2 regions of the Burkholderia lata genome follow, and region 2 is predicted to be linked to the other one. Evidence: riboswitches for the same ligand, from Rfam matches in the RefSeq annotation. Region 2 holds a riboswitch; the other holds the start of a gene.
What was found. Region 2 has a riboswitch for manganese ahead of BCEP18194_RS36560 (sodium:calcium antiporter). Riboswitches for the same ligand answer to the same signal wherever they lie in the genome.
Positions count from the first base shown of each region.

Region 1 (7,575 bases), on a different replicon from region 2:
GCCGGCGCCGCGACCGTGCGTAGCGTATCATTCGGCCCCTCGCCGGGCGCGCCGCTGTTGAGCGAGCCCGAATCGGAAGCCGCGCGTGCCGACTGCCTGCTGTGGGAAACCGGCGGCGTGTCGCTGATGACCGAAACGATCGCGCCGTTTGCGTTCCCCGTCGTGCTGTTCGGCGCCGGGCACATCGGCACCGCGCTCGTGAAGGTGCTGGCGACGCTGCCGTGCCACGTGCGCTGGATCGACGGGCCCGATGCGGTGTTCCCGCCGGCCGACGCGCTCGCCGGCATCGGCAACCTCGCGATCGAAGCGGCCGCTGCCCCGGCCGACGCGGTCGACGCCGCACCGCCGCAGTCCTACTTCGTCGTGATGACGCACGACCACGCACTCGATTTCGTGCTGGCCGAGCGCATCCTGCGACGCGGCGACTATGCGTACTTCGGGATGACCGGCTCGCACGCGAAACGCGTGCAGTTCGATCATCGCCTCGCAGCGATCGGCTTCGACCCGGCCCAGGTCGCGCGGATGCGCTGCCCGATCGGTGTCGAAGGCATCATCGACAAGGCACCTGAAGTGATCGCGATCTCGGTGGCGGCGCAATTGCTGCAGGCCGTCGAGGCAAACGCGAATGCGTCCGCACAGGCTTCCCCTACCTACTGACCGACCAAGAACGACGCCATGACCCCGACATTCAAGGACAAGATTGCCCGCGCGCCGAAAGCGGAGCTGCACATCCATATCGAAGGCTCGCTCGAGCCCGAACTGATTTTTGCGCTCGCACAGCGCAACGGCGTGAAGCTCGCGTACGACTCGATCGACGCGCTGCGCGCCGCGTACGCATTCACCGACCTGCAATCGTTCCTCGACATCTATTACGCCGGTGCGAGCGTGCTGCTGACCGAGCAGGATTTCTACGACATGACGGCCGCGTACTGCGAACGCGCACTCGCCGACAACGTCGTCCACACCGAGCTGTTCTTCGATCCGCAGACGCACACCGAACGTGGCGTGCCGATCGACACGGTCGTCGCGGGCATCGAGCGTGCACTCGCCGATGCCGAACAACGCGGGCTGTCGAGCAAGCTGATCCTGTGCTTCCTGCGCCACCTGTCCGAAGAGGACGCGCTCGCGACGTTCGAATCCGCGCTGCCGCTGTTCGAACGCTATCGCCATCGCCTGATCGGCGTGGGCCTCGACTCGTCCGAGCTGGGCCATCCGCCGACGAAGTTCGCCCGCGTGTTCGAGAAGGCACGCGCGCTCGGGCTGAAGCTCGTCGCGCACGCGGGCGAGGAAGGCCCGCCCGCGTACATCTACGAAGCGCTCGACGTGCTGAAGGTCGACCGGATCGACCACGGCGTGCGCAGCATCGAGGACGCGGCACTCGTCGAGCGCCTCGCGAAAACGCGCACGGCGCTCACCGTGTGCCCGCTGTCGAACCTGAAGCTTTGCGTGTTCGACGACATGGCGAAGCACACGCTGAAGGCGCTGCTCGATCGCGGCGTCGCGGTGACGATCAACTCCGACGATCCGGCTTATTTCGGCGGCTACGTCAACGAAAACTACTTCGCGACGGCCGAAGGGCTGCAACTCACGGATGCCGAAGTCCATGCGGTGATCCGCAACGGCTTCGAGGCGTCGTTCATCGAACCGGCGCAGCGCGACGCACTGTACGCGCGCCTCGACGCGTACTGGCAGGCCGCGTGACGGCCGGCATCGAGGAACGCTGACAGATGAAACACGGCAACGGCATCCGCTTCGCGACCACCGGCCCGGCCTTGCGCCGGGACGACCGCGCGCGTGAGCGCACGGCGACGGCGTTGTTCGTCGTCGCGCGCGCGTGCCTGCCGTCGCGATTTGCTGTTGCGCTCGCCACCGCATCGGTCGCGAGCGCAACGGCTGCGAGGCCCGCCGGCAACCACTCGCTGGCGGCTTCGGCCGCCACGTTCGCCCGCGCTATCGCATCCGGTCGTGCCGCACGCAGTGTGCCGCACCCGCTCGCCAGGCGCCGCCTTGCCCTCGTGCGGCGTCGCTCGTTTTCTTCTGTTCGCCTTACCTTGATGCAGGACCATTCGTCATGACGCAAACCGCTTTTCGTTCCCAGCTGCTGACCTTCAACGGCGACCCGGCGCAATCGAGCCAGGCCGCGAACTACGAGACCGACGGCCTCCTGATCGTCGACGACGGCAAGGTCGTCGCGGCCGGCCCGTACGCGCAGCTCGCCGCGACGCTCGCGCGCGACACGATCGTCCACGACCTGCGCGACAAGCTGATCGTGCCCGGCTTCATCGACACGCACATCCACTATCCGCAGACGGACATGATCGCGTCGCCGGCGCCGGGCCTGCTGCCGTGGCTGGACAAGTACACGTTCCCGACCGAGCGCCAGTTCGGCGATCCCGAGCATGCGCGCGAAGTCGCCGACTTCTTCGTCGACGAACTGCTCGCCTGCGGCACGACGAGCGCGCTCGTCTACTGCACGGTGCACAAGCAGTCGGCCGATGCGCTGTTCGCGTCGAGCGACGCACGCGACCTGCGGATGATCGCGGGCAAGGTGCTGATGGACCGCAACTGCCCCGAATTCCTGCGCGATACCGCGCAATCGGGTTACGACGACAGCGCCGAGCTGATCGACCGCTGGCACGGCAAGGGCCGCCAGATGTACGCGCTCACGCCGCGCTTCGCGCCGACGTCGACCGAAGCGCAGCTCGAGGCGTGCAGCGAGCTCGCGCGCCGCCATCCGGACGTGTTCGTGCAGAGCCACGTCGCGGAAAACGTCGACGAAGTGAAATGGGTGGCCGAGCTGTTCCCCGGCCATCGCAGCTATCTCGACATCTACGACCGCTACGGTCTGCTGCGCCCGCGCGCGGTGTACGGCCACTGCATCCACCTCGACGACGAGGACCGCCGCCGGATGGCCGAGACGCGCACGGTCGTCGCACACTGCCCGACCTCGAACTTCTTCCTCGGCAGCGGGCTGTTCGATTTCGACAAGGCCGGTGAATACGACGTGCCCGTCACGCTCGCGACCGACGTCGGCGGCGGCACGTCGTTCTCGATGCTGCAGACGATGAACGAGGCGCACAAGGTCGCGCGGCTGTCGGGCCACCACCTGACCGCGACGCGGATGTTCTGGCTCGCGACGGCCGGCGCCGCGCAGGCACTCGACCTTACCGATACGGTCGGCACGCTCGCGCCGCGCACCGAGGCCGACTTCGTCGTGCTCGATCCGCAGGCCACGCCGCTGCTCGCGCGCCGCACGAAGCGCGCGGATTCGCTCGAGGAGCTGCTGTTCGCATTCGCACTGCTCGGCGACGACCGCGCGGTGTACCGCACCTATGCGGCCGGCAAACTCGTTCACGAGCGCGGCGCGGCACGCCGCGCGGCCGCGTAACAGCGTTCCGGGCGCGTTTCCCGGCAGGCGCGGGCATCCGCCACCGTGCCTGCCGGGCCTCCCGTCCCGCCGGAGATTGCCGTCCGCCGATCCCACCCCGACGCCACGCGCAGCGCCCTCCAACGGCTTTCCCGCGCGCGACGCGCCGTGCTAGAATTCGCCGCTCATTGGGGAGTAGCCGCTCCGCTCGATGTCCCGCGCTCCCGGCGCGCATCGTGACGGAGGCGTCCGTCAACAGACTTGGCCGTCAGGCCATGGCGGACGCAGCCACGTTGGCCTGGCGAGACCGATGGTTCACAGCGCGCCGCATCAGGGCCCGGCGCGCGGTGGATCGTCGCTCGCACGCACAACATCGGCCCGTGGAACCCCATCCGTGTCCCAAGCCTTCCTGATCTCCACCGGCGCCGTCGCCCTCGCTGAAATCGGCGACAAGACCCAACTGCTTTCCCTCGTACTGGCCGCGCGCTATCGCAAGCCGGTGCCGATCATTCTTGGCGTGCTCGTCGCGACACTCGTGAACCACGGTTTCGCCGGCGCGCTCGGCGAATGGCTCGGCGTGCTCGTCACGCCGTCGATCATGCGCTGGGCGCTCGCATTCTCGTTCATCGCGATGGGGTTGTGGATCCTCGTGCCGGACAAGCTCGACGACGACGAAGCCAATACGAACCGTTCGCGGCTCGGCGTGTTCGGTGCGACCCTCGTCGCATTCTTTCTCGCGGAAATGGGCGACAAGACGCAAATCGCGACCGTCGCGCTGGCCGCGCGCTTCCAGGACTACATCGGTGTCGTGGCCGGCACGACGTTCGGGATGATGCTCGCGAACGTGCCCGCGATCCTGCTGGGCGACCGCTTCGCGCACCGCCTGCCGACGAAGCTCGTGCACGGCATCGCGGCCGTGCTGTTCGTCGTGCTCGGCGCGCTGGCGCTGCTGGGCATCGGGGTCTGACGGGGAGGAAAATGGCGGGCGCGGCCGGACGGCCGCGCCGAGACTGACGCTGCGTTACTTCGTGGCGGCGGGCCCCGAAGCGGGCGCCGCCGGCACCGCGCGCTCGTTGGCGGCCGGCGCCGCCGGGCCGCCGCGCTTGTCGACCGGTAGCCGGACCGAACGGACCGCACCGTTCGACAGCGGGAAATCGGCGAGCGCGCTGCGCGCGAGGAACGGCATCGCGTACAGCAGCGTGCCGTTGTCACCGGTCGTGCGCGCGGACACGTTGTACACCTCCTTGCCCGTCGCGCGTTCGGTGATGCGGATGCCGAGCGTGTAGTCGAACACCTGGTACGTCTGCGCGACGTAGCCGGCCGGCATCGGCCCCCAGGGCCCCCACGGGCCCCACGGCCCGCGCCGCCAGTACGGCCCGGGCGCAAACCACGGATCGTAATAGACCGGCTGCGGCACCGTCACGAGATCGCTGCCGACCGCATAGGTCAGCCCGACGAGGTACCGCGCCTGCGCCTGCGGCACCTGCCGGAACGCATACGTGGACAGTTCGTTCGCGACGATCGGCTCGTAGGTCGACTGCTCGATGCTGTTCTTCTGCGCATCGGTGCGCGTGAACGCATAGGTGCGTGTCGCGTCGCTGCCGCTCCAGTCGGAAAAGGCCGTGACCTGGGTCGTCACGTAGCTGGTGCAGCCGGTCAGCAGTGCCACGCACAGCACCGCCGCCCAGCCCGCACCGCGTTGAATCCATTCGCGTTTCATGTTGATCCTCTTCGATCCGTCACCCGTTCGTCGCACCGCGCGAACCGTAACGGGATGCCGATAATACGCGGACTCCCGGAACCGGTAAAAAGTTCGCCCGGCACGCGGCCGTCAGCCTTTGTACAATGGCCCGGTTCGCCCGGCCCGTGCCACGGGCCCGTCCCCCACTCCACCGATCTCGACGACCATGTCCGACAACGCCTCTTCCACCGTGATCCGCCGCGCCGACTACACGCCGCCGGCCTTCCTCATCGATTCCGTCGCGCTCGAATTCGATCTCGCGCCGGCCCGTACGATCGTCAGGAACACGATGCGCGTGCGCCGCAATCCGGACGCCGCGCCCGCGCCGCACCTGGAGCTGATGGGCGAAGCGCTCGAATTCCTCGGCGCACACCTGGACGGCGCGCCGCATGGCGCCGTGCGTGCACACGAACACGGGCTGACCGTCGAGAACGTCCCCGACGCGTTCGAGCTGACGCTCGAAAGCGCATGCGCACCCGACCAGAATACGACGCTGTCCGGCCTCTATGTGTCGAGCGGCAACTTCTTCACGCAGTGCGAAGCCGAAGGTTTCCGCCGCATCACCTACTTCCTCGATCGCCCCGACGTGATGGCGTCGTACACGGTGACGCTGCGCGCCGACAAGGCCGCGTACCCGGTGCTGCTGTCGAACGGCAACCTCGTCGACTCCGGCGACCTGCCCGACGGCCGCCACTTCGCGAAGTGGGAAGACCCGTTCCGCAAGCCGAGCTACCTGTTCGCGCTGGTCGCGGGCAAGCTCGTCGCGATCGAGGAAAAGATCACGACCGGCTCCGGCAAGGAAAAGCTGCTGCAGGTGTGGGTCGAGCCGGCCGACCTCGACAAGACGCGTCATGCGATGGATTCGCTGATCCACTCGATCCGCTGGGACGAGAAGCGCTTCGGCCTCGAGCTCGATCTCGACCGCTTCATGATCGTCGCGGTCGGCGACTTCAACATGGGCGCGATGGAGAACAAGGGGCTCAACATCTTCAACACGAAGTACGTGCTGGCGAACCCCGAGACCGCGACCGATACCGACTTCGCGAACATCGAATCGGTGGTCGGCCACGAGTACTTCCACAACTGGACCGGCAACCGCGTGACCTGCCGCGACTGGTTCCAGCTGAGCCTGAAGGAAGGCCTGACGGTGTTCCGCGACCAGGAATTCTCGGCCGACATGGCTGCGGGCGACGACATCGAATCGGCGGCCCGCGCGGTCAAGCGCATCGAGGACGTGCGCGTGCTGCGCCAGCTGCAGTTCGCCGAGGACGCGGGCCCGATGGCGCACCCGGTACGCCCGGAAAGCTACGTCGAGATCAACAACTTCTACACGATGACCGTCTACGAGAAAGGCTCGGAAGTCGTGCGGATGTACCAGACGCTGTTCGGCCGCGACGGCTTCCGCAAGGGGATGGACCTGTACTTCAAGCGCCATGACGGCCATGCGGTGACCTGCGACGACTTCCGTCACGCGATGGCCGACGCGAACGGGCGCGACCTCGCGCAGTTCGAACGCTGGTACAGCCAGGCGGGCACGCCGCGCGTGTCGGTGCGCACCGCGTACGACGCGGCCGCGCGCCGCTATACGGTCACGCTCGCGCAGGGCTACGGCGACGGGTCGCCGGCCGCACGTGAAACGCAGCAAGGGCCGCTGCTGATCCCGTTCGCGATCGGCCTGATCGGTCGCGACGGCCGCGACCTGCCGCTGCGTCTCGACGGCGAAGCCGCCGCCGCAGGCACGACGCGCGTGCTCGACTTCACCGACACCGAGCAGACCTTCACGTTCGTCGACGTACCGGAGCAACCGCTGCCGTCGCTGCTGCGCAATTTCTCGTCGCCGGTGATCGTCGAGTACGACTACAGCGACGACGACCTCGCATTCCTGCTCGCGCACGACAGCGACCCGTTCAACCGCTGGGAGGCCGGCCAGCGCCTCGCGACGCGCGCGCTGCTGACGCTCGCCTCGCGTGCCGCCGCTAACGAGCCGCTCACGCTCGGCGAGAACTTCGTCGCCGCATTCCGCCGCGTGCTGACCGACGCGACGCTGTCGCCGGCGTTCCGCGAACTCGCGCTGACGCTGCCGTCGGAAACCTACCTCGCCGACCAGATGGCGGAAGCCGATCCGGCCGCCGTGCATCGCGCGCGCCAGTTCGTGCGCCGCCAGCTTGCCACCGCACTGCGCGCCGACTGGCTCGCCGCATACGAGCAGCACCAGACGCCCGGCACCTACGAACCGACGCCGGAGGCCTCCGGCCGTCGCGCGCTGAAGAACCTCGCGCTCGCGTATCTCGCCGAACTCGAGGATCCGGCCGATGCCGTGCGCCTCGCGACCGCGCAATACGATGCGGCAAACAACATGACCGATCGCGCGGCGGCACTCGGCGCGCTGCTGTCCGCCGCGGCCGCCGGTGCGAACGAACCGGCCGAGCACGCACTCGACGATTTCTATCGCCGCTTCGAGAAGGAA
Region 1 is NC_007510.1:1,055,798-1,063,372, reverse strand. It holds gene xdhC (xanthine dehydrogenase accessory protein XdhC) at 1-657, shown strand, start outside; gene BCEP18194_RS10765 (adenosine deaminase) at 676-1,701, shown strand; gene BCEP18194_RS10760 (hypothetical protein) at 1,728-2,075, shown strand; gene guaD (guanine deaminase) at 2,072-3,388, shown strand; yybP-ykoY riboswitch at 3,546-3,667, shown strand; gene BCEP18194_RS10750 (TMEM165/GDT1 family protein) at 3,762-4,334, shown strand; gene BCEP18194_RS10745 (DUF4136 domain-containing protein) at 4,389-5,087, opposite strand; gene pepN (aminopeptidase N) at 5,275-7,575, shown strand, end outside.
Region 1: another riboswitch for manganese. It lies ahead of BCEP18194_RS10750 (TMEM165/GDT1 family protein); the one in region 2 lies ahead of BCEP18194_RS36560 (sodium:calcium antiporter).

Region 2 (7,575 bases):
CGTCGGGCGTGTGCTGATGCGCATGCTGGCCACCGTGCGCGTTCGGCATTGCATGTCGCACTGCCTCGACGGCGCTTGCCCCGTCTTCCGCATGCGGCATGGCAACGACCGCATCCGCGCCCGCACACGCCATCGACACGGTCGCGAACGACTGGATCGGCAGGCTCAGCGCCAGCAGCATGACGAGGACGAATTTGCGCCAGTACGACATGGATGCGGAATCAGGCAGGCAACGACCGGATCGGCCGGCGCGGCGCCGCGACGGCGCGCTCCGGGGACAAGACGGCCGCAGCTTATCGCCGCCGCGGTGACGACGACATGGCCGAAACATGACGGAATTTTCACGAAACGCGGGCGATGAGGCGCACACGCTTCATGACAATTCCGTCATCCCGCGATCATCCTTCGCGCACGCACGGCACCGTAAGCTCACGCGTTACACTGACCGGCTGGAATCAAGGATGAATCACGGACGGCCTGCCCCACCATGCGGATACTGATAGTCGAAGACGAACCCAAGATGGCGTCGTACCTCCGGAAAGGGCTGATGGAGGCGAGCTACACGGTCGACGTCGCGGAAAACGGCAAGGACGGGCTGTTCCTCGCGCTGCACGAGGATTTCGATCTCGTCGTGCTCGACGTGATGCTGCCGGAAATGGATGGCTTCGAGGTGCTCAAGCGGCTACGCGCGCAGAAGCAGACGCCCGTGCTGCTGCTCACGGCGCGCGAGGCGATCGAGGACAAGGTCGCCGGGCTCGAGCTGGGTGCCGACGACTATCTGCTCAAGCCGTTCGCGTATGCCGAGTTCCTCGCGCGCATCCGCTCGCTGCTGCGGCGCGCGCCGCGCAACGTACGCGACATCCTGCATGTCGCCGATCTCGAAGTCGACCTGATCCGCCGCCGCGTGCGGCGTGCCGACACCCGCATCGACCTGACCGCGCAGGAATTCGCGCTGCTGCAACTGCTCGCCGAGCGCGAGGGCGAAGTGCTGACGCGCACCTTCATCACGTCGCAGATCTGGGACATGAATTTCGACAGCGACACGAACGTCGTCGATGCGGCGATCAAGCGCCTGCGCGCGAAGATCGACAACACCTATGAGAAGAAACTGATCCACACGATCCGCGGCATGGGCTACGTGCTCGAGGATCGTTCGTGACGCGCAGCTCCGGCTCGTATTCGCTGCTGCGGCGCCTGACGCTCGCGTTCGCCGTCGTCGCCGCGCTCGTGTTCGCGCTGACCGGCGCGTACCTGTACCGCTCGCTGTCCGCCGAACTCACGCGGCGCGACGACATCGAGATCTCCGGCAAGCTCAACCAGTTCCTGCAGCTCGCGCACGCGAGCGGATCGATCGCCGCGCTGCGTGCCGATCCTGCCGTGTTTCACGAGGTGCTGCTGTCGCATCCCGGCGTGTATCTCGGCATCTACGATGCGCAGCACCGCCCGATCGTCGAGCATTCCGACGAAGCCGGCAACACGCTCGCATCGGTGATCTCGGCGCCGCATCCGGCCGGCGAAGCCCGCGGGCCGTTCACCTGTTCGCCGCCCGGCATCGGCACGTCGCGTTGCGTGTACGCACGCGCCACGCTGCCGTCCGGCGACGCGATCCAGGTCGCGCTGGCGCGCACGGCGACCGATCGCCAGTCGCTGCTCGAAAGCTATCGCGTCGACATCTGGCTCGCGGCGGCCGTGGGCGCGCTGCTGGTCGGTGCGCTCGGTTACGCGGTCGCTTCGCGTGGCCTGCGCCCGGTCGAGAGCCTCGGCCGGCAGACGTCGCGCATCGAGGCACACAACCTGAACGCGCGGCTCGACGCGCGCGGCGGCCCGGTCGAGCTGCGCGAGCTCGCAACGTCGGTCAACCGGATGCTCGACCGCCTCGAACGCGCGTTCGTGCGGCTGTCGCAATTCTCGTCCGATCTCGCGCACGACATGCGCACGCCGCTCGCCAACGTGATCAGCTCGTCGCAGGTCACGCTGTCGCGCGCGCGCACGACCGAGGAATACGAAGCGCTGATCGATTCAAACATCGAGGAATGCGAGCGGCTGCAGCGGATGATCGAGAACATGCTGTTTCTCGCGCGCACCGACAATGCGCGGCAGCACCTGAAAACCACCGAGCTCGACGCGGGCAGCGAGCTGCGCCGGCTCGCGTCGTATTTCCAGGCACTGGCCGACGAAGCCGGCGTGCGCATCGACGTGCATGGCGAAGCGCCGGTCGTCGCCGATGCGACGCTGTTCCGGCGCGCCGTCAGCAACCTCACGTCGAATGCGCTCGAACATGCGGAAGCCGCGTCGACGATCGAGCTGGCGGTTTCCGCGCAAGGCAGCTACGCGGTCGTCGAAGTCACGAATCGCGGCGCCGCGATTCCACCCGAGCAGGTCGACAAGATCTTCGAACGCTTCTACCGCATCGATTCGTCGCGGCACGGCGCGGCGCGCAACGCGGGGCTCGGGCTCGCGATCGTGAAGTCGATCATGGAGCTGCATCGCGGCAAGGTCGAGGTCGCGAGCCGTGACGGGCGCACGACGTTTGCGCTTTATTTTCCGCGCGGCACGACAGCGCAAGCCGGTTAGCGATTCTCATTCAGGCCACGCACGCAACACCCAGGCCAACGCGTGCCGAATGCCTCCCGATCCGGCATGAGTACCCGCCACGCACGCCCCTTTCCCCATCCGATGAGTGGGTATGCCTGCGCAAGCTTGCCGAAAGCAATCCGCTCGGCTAGACTGCCCTTCGTCTTTGGGGAGTAGCCTGCTTTCCGTCCCTGGAAAGCGAACGCGTCAACACACTCGGCCTGCGGCCGTGGCGCGTTCAGCCTGATCGGCTTGGCGAGACCATGGGCGCATCGCGTCGTTCCTGGTCGGACGTCGTCGGATGCGCCATGGTTCGTCAGCGTCCGACCACGGAGTCCCCATGTTCCCCACCGCCCTCTCCCCGCGTTTCGCCGCCGTCCGCGCGCATGCCTGCGGAGGTGCCGCATGACTTTCATGTTCCTCGAACTGGCGTTCATGCTGATCGTCATCCTCGTCGCCGCCGAAGTCTTCACCAATGCGCTCGAACATCTCGGCGAACGCCTGAAGATTTCCGAAGGCGTAACCGGTTCGCTGTTCGCGGCCGTCGGCACCGCGCTGCCCGAAACGATGGTGCCGCTGCTCGCGCTCGCCGGCGGCACCGCGAACCAGGCCGTGAACGAGGAGATCGGCGTCGGCGCGATTCTCGGCGCGCCGCTGATGCTCGCGACGCTCACCACCTTCCTGATGACGCTCGCGGTGATCCGCTCGCGCGGGCTGCGCGGCACGATCGCGCCTGAACGCACCGGCTTCGTGCGCGACATGAACTACTTCCTCGCCGCGTTCTCGCTGGCCACCGCGGCGATGTTCGTCCCGCATCACAACTGGGCCGTGCGCGCGCTGCTCGCGGCGATGCTGGTCGGCATCTACGTGATGTATGTCGTGATGACGTTCCGGGCGTCGAACCAGCTCGTCGATGCCGGGCACGGCACCGAGGCGCCGCACACGATGTTCCTGTCACGCCTGGGCCTGCCGACCAACCTCGCGACGATCGCGCTGCAACTGCTCATCGGCGTCGCGCTGCTGGTCGGCGGCGCGAAGGGCTTCATTCACGGCGTGGAAGGCGTGTCGCACGTGCTCGGCGTATCGGCGCTGCTGCTGTCGCTGATCATCGTGCCGATCGCAACCGAATTGCCGGAGAAGGTCAACAGCGTGCTGTGGATCCGCCGCAAGAAGGACACGCTCGCGTTCGGCAACATCACCGGCGCGATGGTGTTCCAGGGCACGCTGCTGCCGGCGATCGGCATCATGCTCACGCCCTGGGAGCCGCGCCCCGAAGTGCTGACCGGCGTGATCATCACGCTCGCGGCGGCGGCATGGCTGCGCTTCAATGCACGCGCGCGCGGGCTCGCGATCTGGGCATTGCTGGCGAACGGCGCGGGCTATGCGGGGTACCTGGTCCTGACGCTGGCGCGCTGAGCGCGTCAGGATGCGTTCGGTCGCGAGTCGGCCTGCAGCACCTGCTGCACCGCCGGCCGCGCCCGCACCCGCTCGTACCACGCACGCAGATGCGCATACCCGGTCAGGTCGATATCCGCGTGGTACACCGACCGCAGCCACTCGGCCTTGCCCCAGCCCGTCAGCGCGAACAGGTATGCATCGGCGACCGTGAACGTGTCGCCCGTCAGGAACGCGTTGCCGGCGAGCTGGCGGTCGATCCACGCAAAACGGCTGTCGAGCTTCGCTCTCGCCGGGTCGACGTATTTCCCCGCCTGCACCGCGTACAGCAGCGGAATGAAACCCTTGTGGATTTCCGCCGTGAGAAAGTTCAGCCACTCCATCAGCCGATAACGGCCGAGCGTGCCGTATGCGGGCGCGAGTTCGGCTTGCGGACACCGATCCGCGAGATACTGCGCGATCACCGGCCCTTCGCGCAGCAGCGTGCCGTCGTCGAGTTCGAGCAGCGGTACATAGCCGAGTTCGGTCACATCGTAGTAATTGCGCCCGTCTTCAATGACGTGCTTGCGCGCGTCGACCTGGATGATCTCCGCGTCGATGCCGCCTTCGCGCAGCACGATGCAGATGGCCTGGGAACAGCTTCCGGGAGCGTGATAGAGCTTCATGCGTGTCCTTCGTGGGTTGTCCATGTATCGATTCGCCGCGACGCGGGCGCTAATATCTCGCATCGGCGCAACGCTGAGAAGACGGCAGTCGTTTGTGCCGTAGTCACAAAAAGTTTACCGACCAGGATTCAGCACGATGAAAACGAGTGCGACAGGATGTTCCGTTGAAGAAGCGATGCGCCTGCTCGGCGGCCGCTGGCGGCTGCTGCTGGTGTCGTATCTGCTCGACGGGCCGCGGCGCTTCAGCGACCTGCGGCGCGACATGCCCGGCATCTCGCAACGGATGCTCACGCTCGACCTGCGCGCACTCGAAGACGCCGGGCTCGTATTGCGCACCGTCTATCCGGAAGTGCCGGTACGGGTCGAGTACGATCTGACCGCCGACGGCGACCGGCTGCGGCCCATCGTCGACGTCATGCGGGAATTCGGGCTGTGGCTGAAGGCGCGCGATGCCGATGCGTCGTGCGTCACCGGCGTCGCGCCGGGCGCGGCAGCCGCGAGCGAAACGGCACTCCATTCAACCCGATAACCCCTAATCCCATACGCAGGAACCCACATTCATGGAACTTCACGCCACCATCGGCGCGGCGACGTCCGATCTCGACGACGACGAAAGCTTCGCCAACATCTACTGCCACGACGCCGAGCAGGACTATTGCTTCGCGCTGTCGCGCTTCCCGGACGACTCGCTGATCGAAGTGATGGTGCGCGACCAGATCACCGTGCGCGTCAAGGATCTGTCGGTGCGCCTGACGGACGACACGATCGACGTCGAGATCGAACCCGCCCTCGCCGCGCGTCTCGACGGCCAGACGCGCTACGTGATCCATCTCGCGCCCGGCCAGTACGATCCGGCTACGCTGCGCGCCGCGCTGAAGGAGATCTTCGTCGGCAAAAACGGGTATCAGGACGACAGTGCGCGTGGCTAGCGGCTCAATTGCACGGTCATCGTCGCCTTCGCGATAGCCTGGTAGTGAGCGGTGAAGCCGACGACCGCCGGCGTCGCGTCCGGCTCGACCGGCAGCTTCGCCACCTTGAGCGCGGTCAGCGTGATGACGTAACGATGTGGCTCGCCTTGCGGCGGACACGGGCCGAGATAGCCGGCGCGGCCGGTGTCGTTCTTCATCGGAACAGCACCCGCCGGCAGGCTGGCAACGTCGCTTCCCGAACCAGGCGCGATGCCACGGGCCGACACCGGTATGTCGGCGACGACCCAGTGCCAGAATCCGGAGCCCGTCGGGGCGTCGGCATCGAACATCGTCAGAAGGTAGCTTTGCGTTCCCTCCGGAACGCCGCTCCATCGTATGGATGGCGAAATATTCTGGCCATGGCAGCCAAAGCTGTTCGATACCTGCGCCTGATCGAACGCCCCGCCGGCGAGCTCCGCGCTCTCGATCGAGAAATCGCCTGCCTGCACCGTACCGGCAGCGATCATCGCTGCACAAAGGATGAAACCGGGCTTGAATGTCTTCATCGTCAATCTCACCAGCGAGCGGGAATGGAACGGACATTCTTGCAATCGCGCCGGCTCCGAACAAGGCGAGCAAAGGTACCGGTATCGCGACTACCCGGCAACGTTCAGCCACGCCCGCCCCGCTCGCGGAAAAAGCCGGATGCCGGTACATTGCCGGCAATCGGAAACCGAGCGTGGCCTGCCGCTTCCGTCCACATTCACGCCTTTCATGCCTGATCCGATCATGACGCGCCCTTCACGACTCCGTTCGCTGCTCCACCGCTCCATGCTGCTGCTCGCCGCCTGCGCATCGATCACACCCGCCGCGCACGCGGCCAAGCCGCTGCTCACGTTCAAGGTCGACGACACCGTCACGGCCCGCGTCGAGCGTGCTGACAGCGAGCACATCACCGTGCGCTTCCTCCCAAGCGGCAAGACGCAAACGCTCGACGTCACCGCCGCCGACGAGGAAGGCCACTATCACCTCTCGTCGGACGACTACAACTTCGACGGCCACCGCGATCTCGCCATGCACGCGACGCTCGGCATGGTCAACGACAGCTATGGCATCTACCTGTACGACCCCGCACGCCAGCAGTTCGAGCCGCTGCACCTGCCGGCAAGCAATATGCCGCACGGCAACTGCGACGACCTGATCAACGTGCAAGCGAAGCCGAAGGAACGCACGCTGTACAGCTCGTGCCGCGGCGGCCCGATCTGGTACACCGACGCGTATCGCTTCGACGCGAGCGGCAAGCTGTACCTGTACCAGTCCAGCGAAGCGATACCCGACGACCTGCGCGACCTGCTCGACACCGATTCCGGCCCGTCGTCGATGCTGCTGACCTTCGACGCGCAAGGCAAGCGCGTATCGCGCCGCCCCGACGCGTACGGCGGCGGCATCGTCACGTTCAAGGTGCGCCCGGCGCGCCTGCCGCTGCACGATGCGATGAACGACGCGCCCACGCGCCGCTACGTCGTCGCGGGCGACACGGTCGAGCTGATCGACGCGAGCGCCGATTTCCAGTGGCTGAAGGTGCGGTATCGCAACCCGCACGCCGGCGTGGTGCAGGGCTGGGTCAGCGCGAAGGAAGCGATGGCCAACTGACACAAGCGGCGACGTGATCGCCGCCCTTTCCCACATATTGAGCGCGACATATCCCATTAATAGGGATACCTGTCCAAATGTTGACGCGCTTCCCGCCACGGCTCTAACGTTCGCCCCAACGCCATTCGATTCGGCCGCCCCGCTCGCGGGCGACGGCCGGGCACAGAACACAGGAGACAACCGTGGCCCATTCCGCGTCACGCACTCACGCCAACCCGCCGGAACAACTGTCCGCGCACACTGGCGCCGCATCCGATTCCGCCACCCGTGCAGCAGCCGCGCAGGCGACGCCACCCAGCCGCAAGCGGCTGCTGATCCTCGCGTTGCTGTTCGTCACCGTCGTGATCAACTATCTCGACCGCAGCAACCTGTCGATCGCC
Region 2 is NC_007511.1:3,135,708-3,143,282, forward strand. It holds gene BCEP18194_RS36545 (hypothetical protein) at 1-211, opposite strand, end outside; gene BCEP18194_RS36550 (heavy metal response regulator transcription factor) at 488-1,159, shown strand; gene BCEP18194_RS36555 (heavy metal sensor histidine kinase) at 1,156-2,574, shown strand; yybP-ykoY riboswitch at 2,731-2,895, shown strand; gene BCEP18194_RS36560 (sodium:calcium antiporter) at 2,980-3,990, shown strand; gene BCEP18194_RS36565 (glutathione S-transferase C-terminal domain-containing protein) at 3,996-4,634, opposite strand; gene BCEP18194_RS36570 (winged helix-turn-helix transcriptional regulator) at 4,771-5,163, shown strand; gene BCEP18194_RS36575 (hypothetical protein) at 5,195-5,563, shown strand; gene BCEP18194_RS36580 (YbhB/YbcL family Raf kinase inhibitor-like protein) at 5,560-6,108, opposite strand; gene BCEP18194_RS36585 (XAC2610-related protein) at 6,332-7,195, shown strand; gene BCEP18194_RS36590 (MFS transporter) at 7,378-7,575, shown strand, end outside.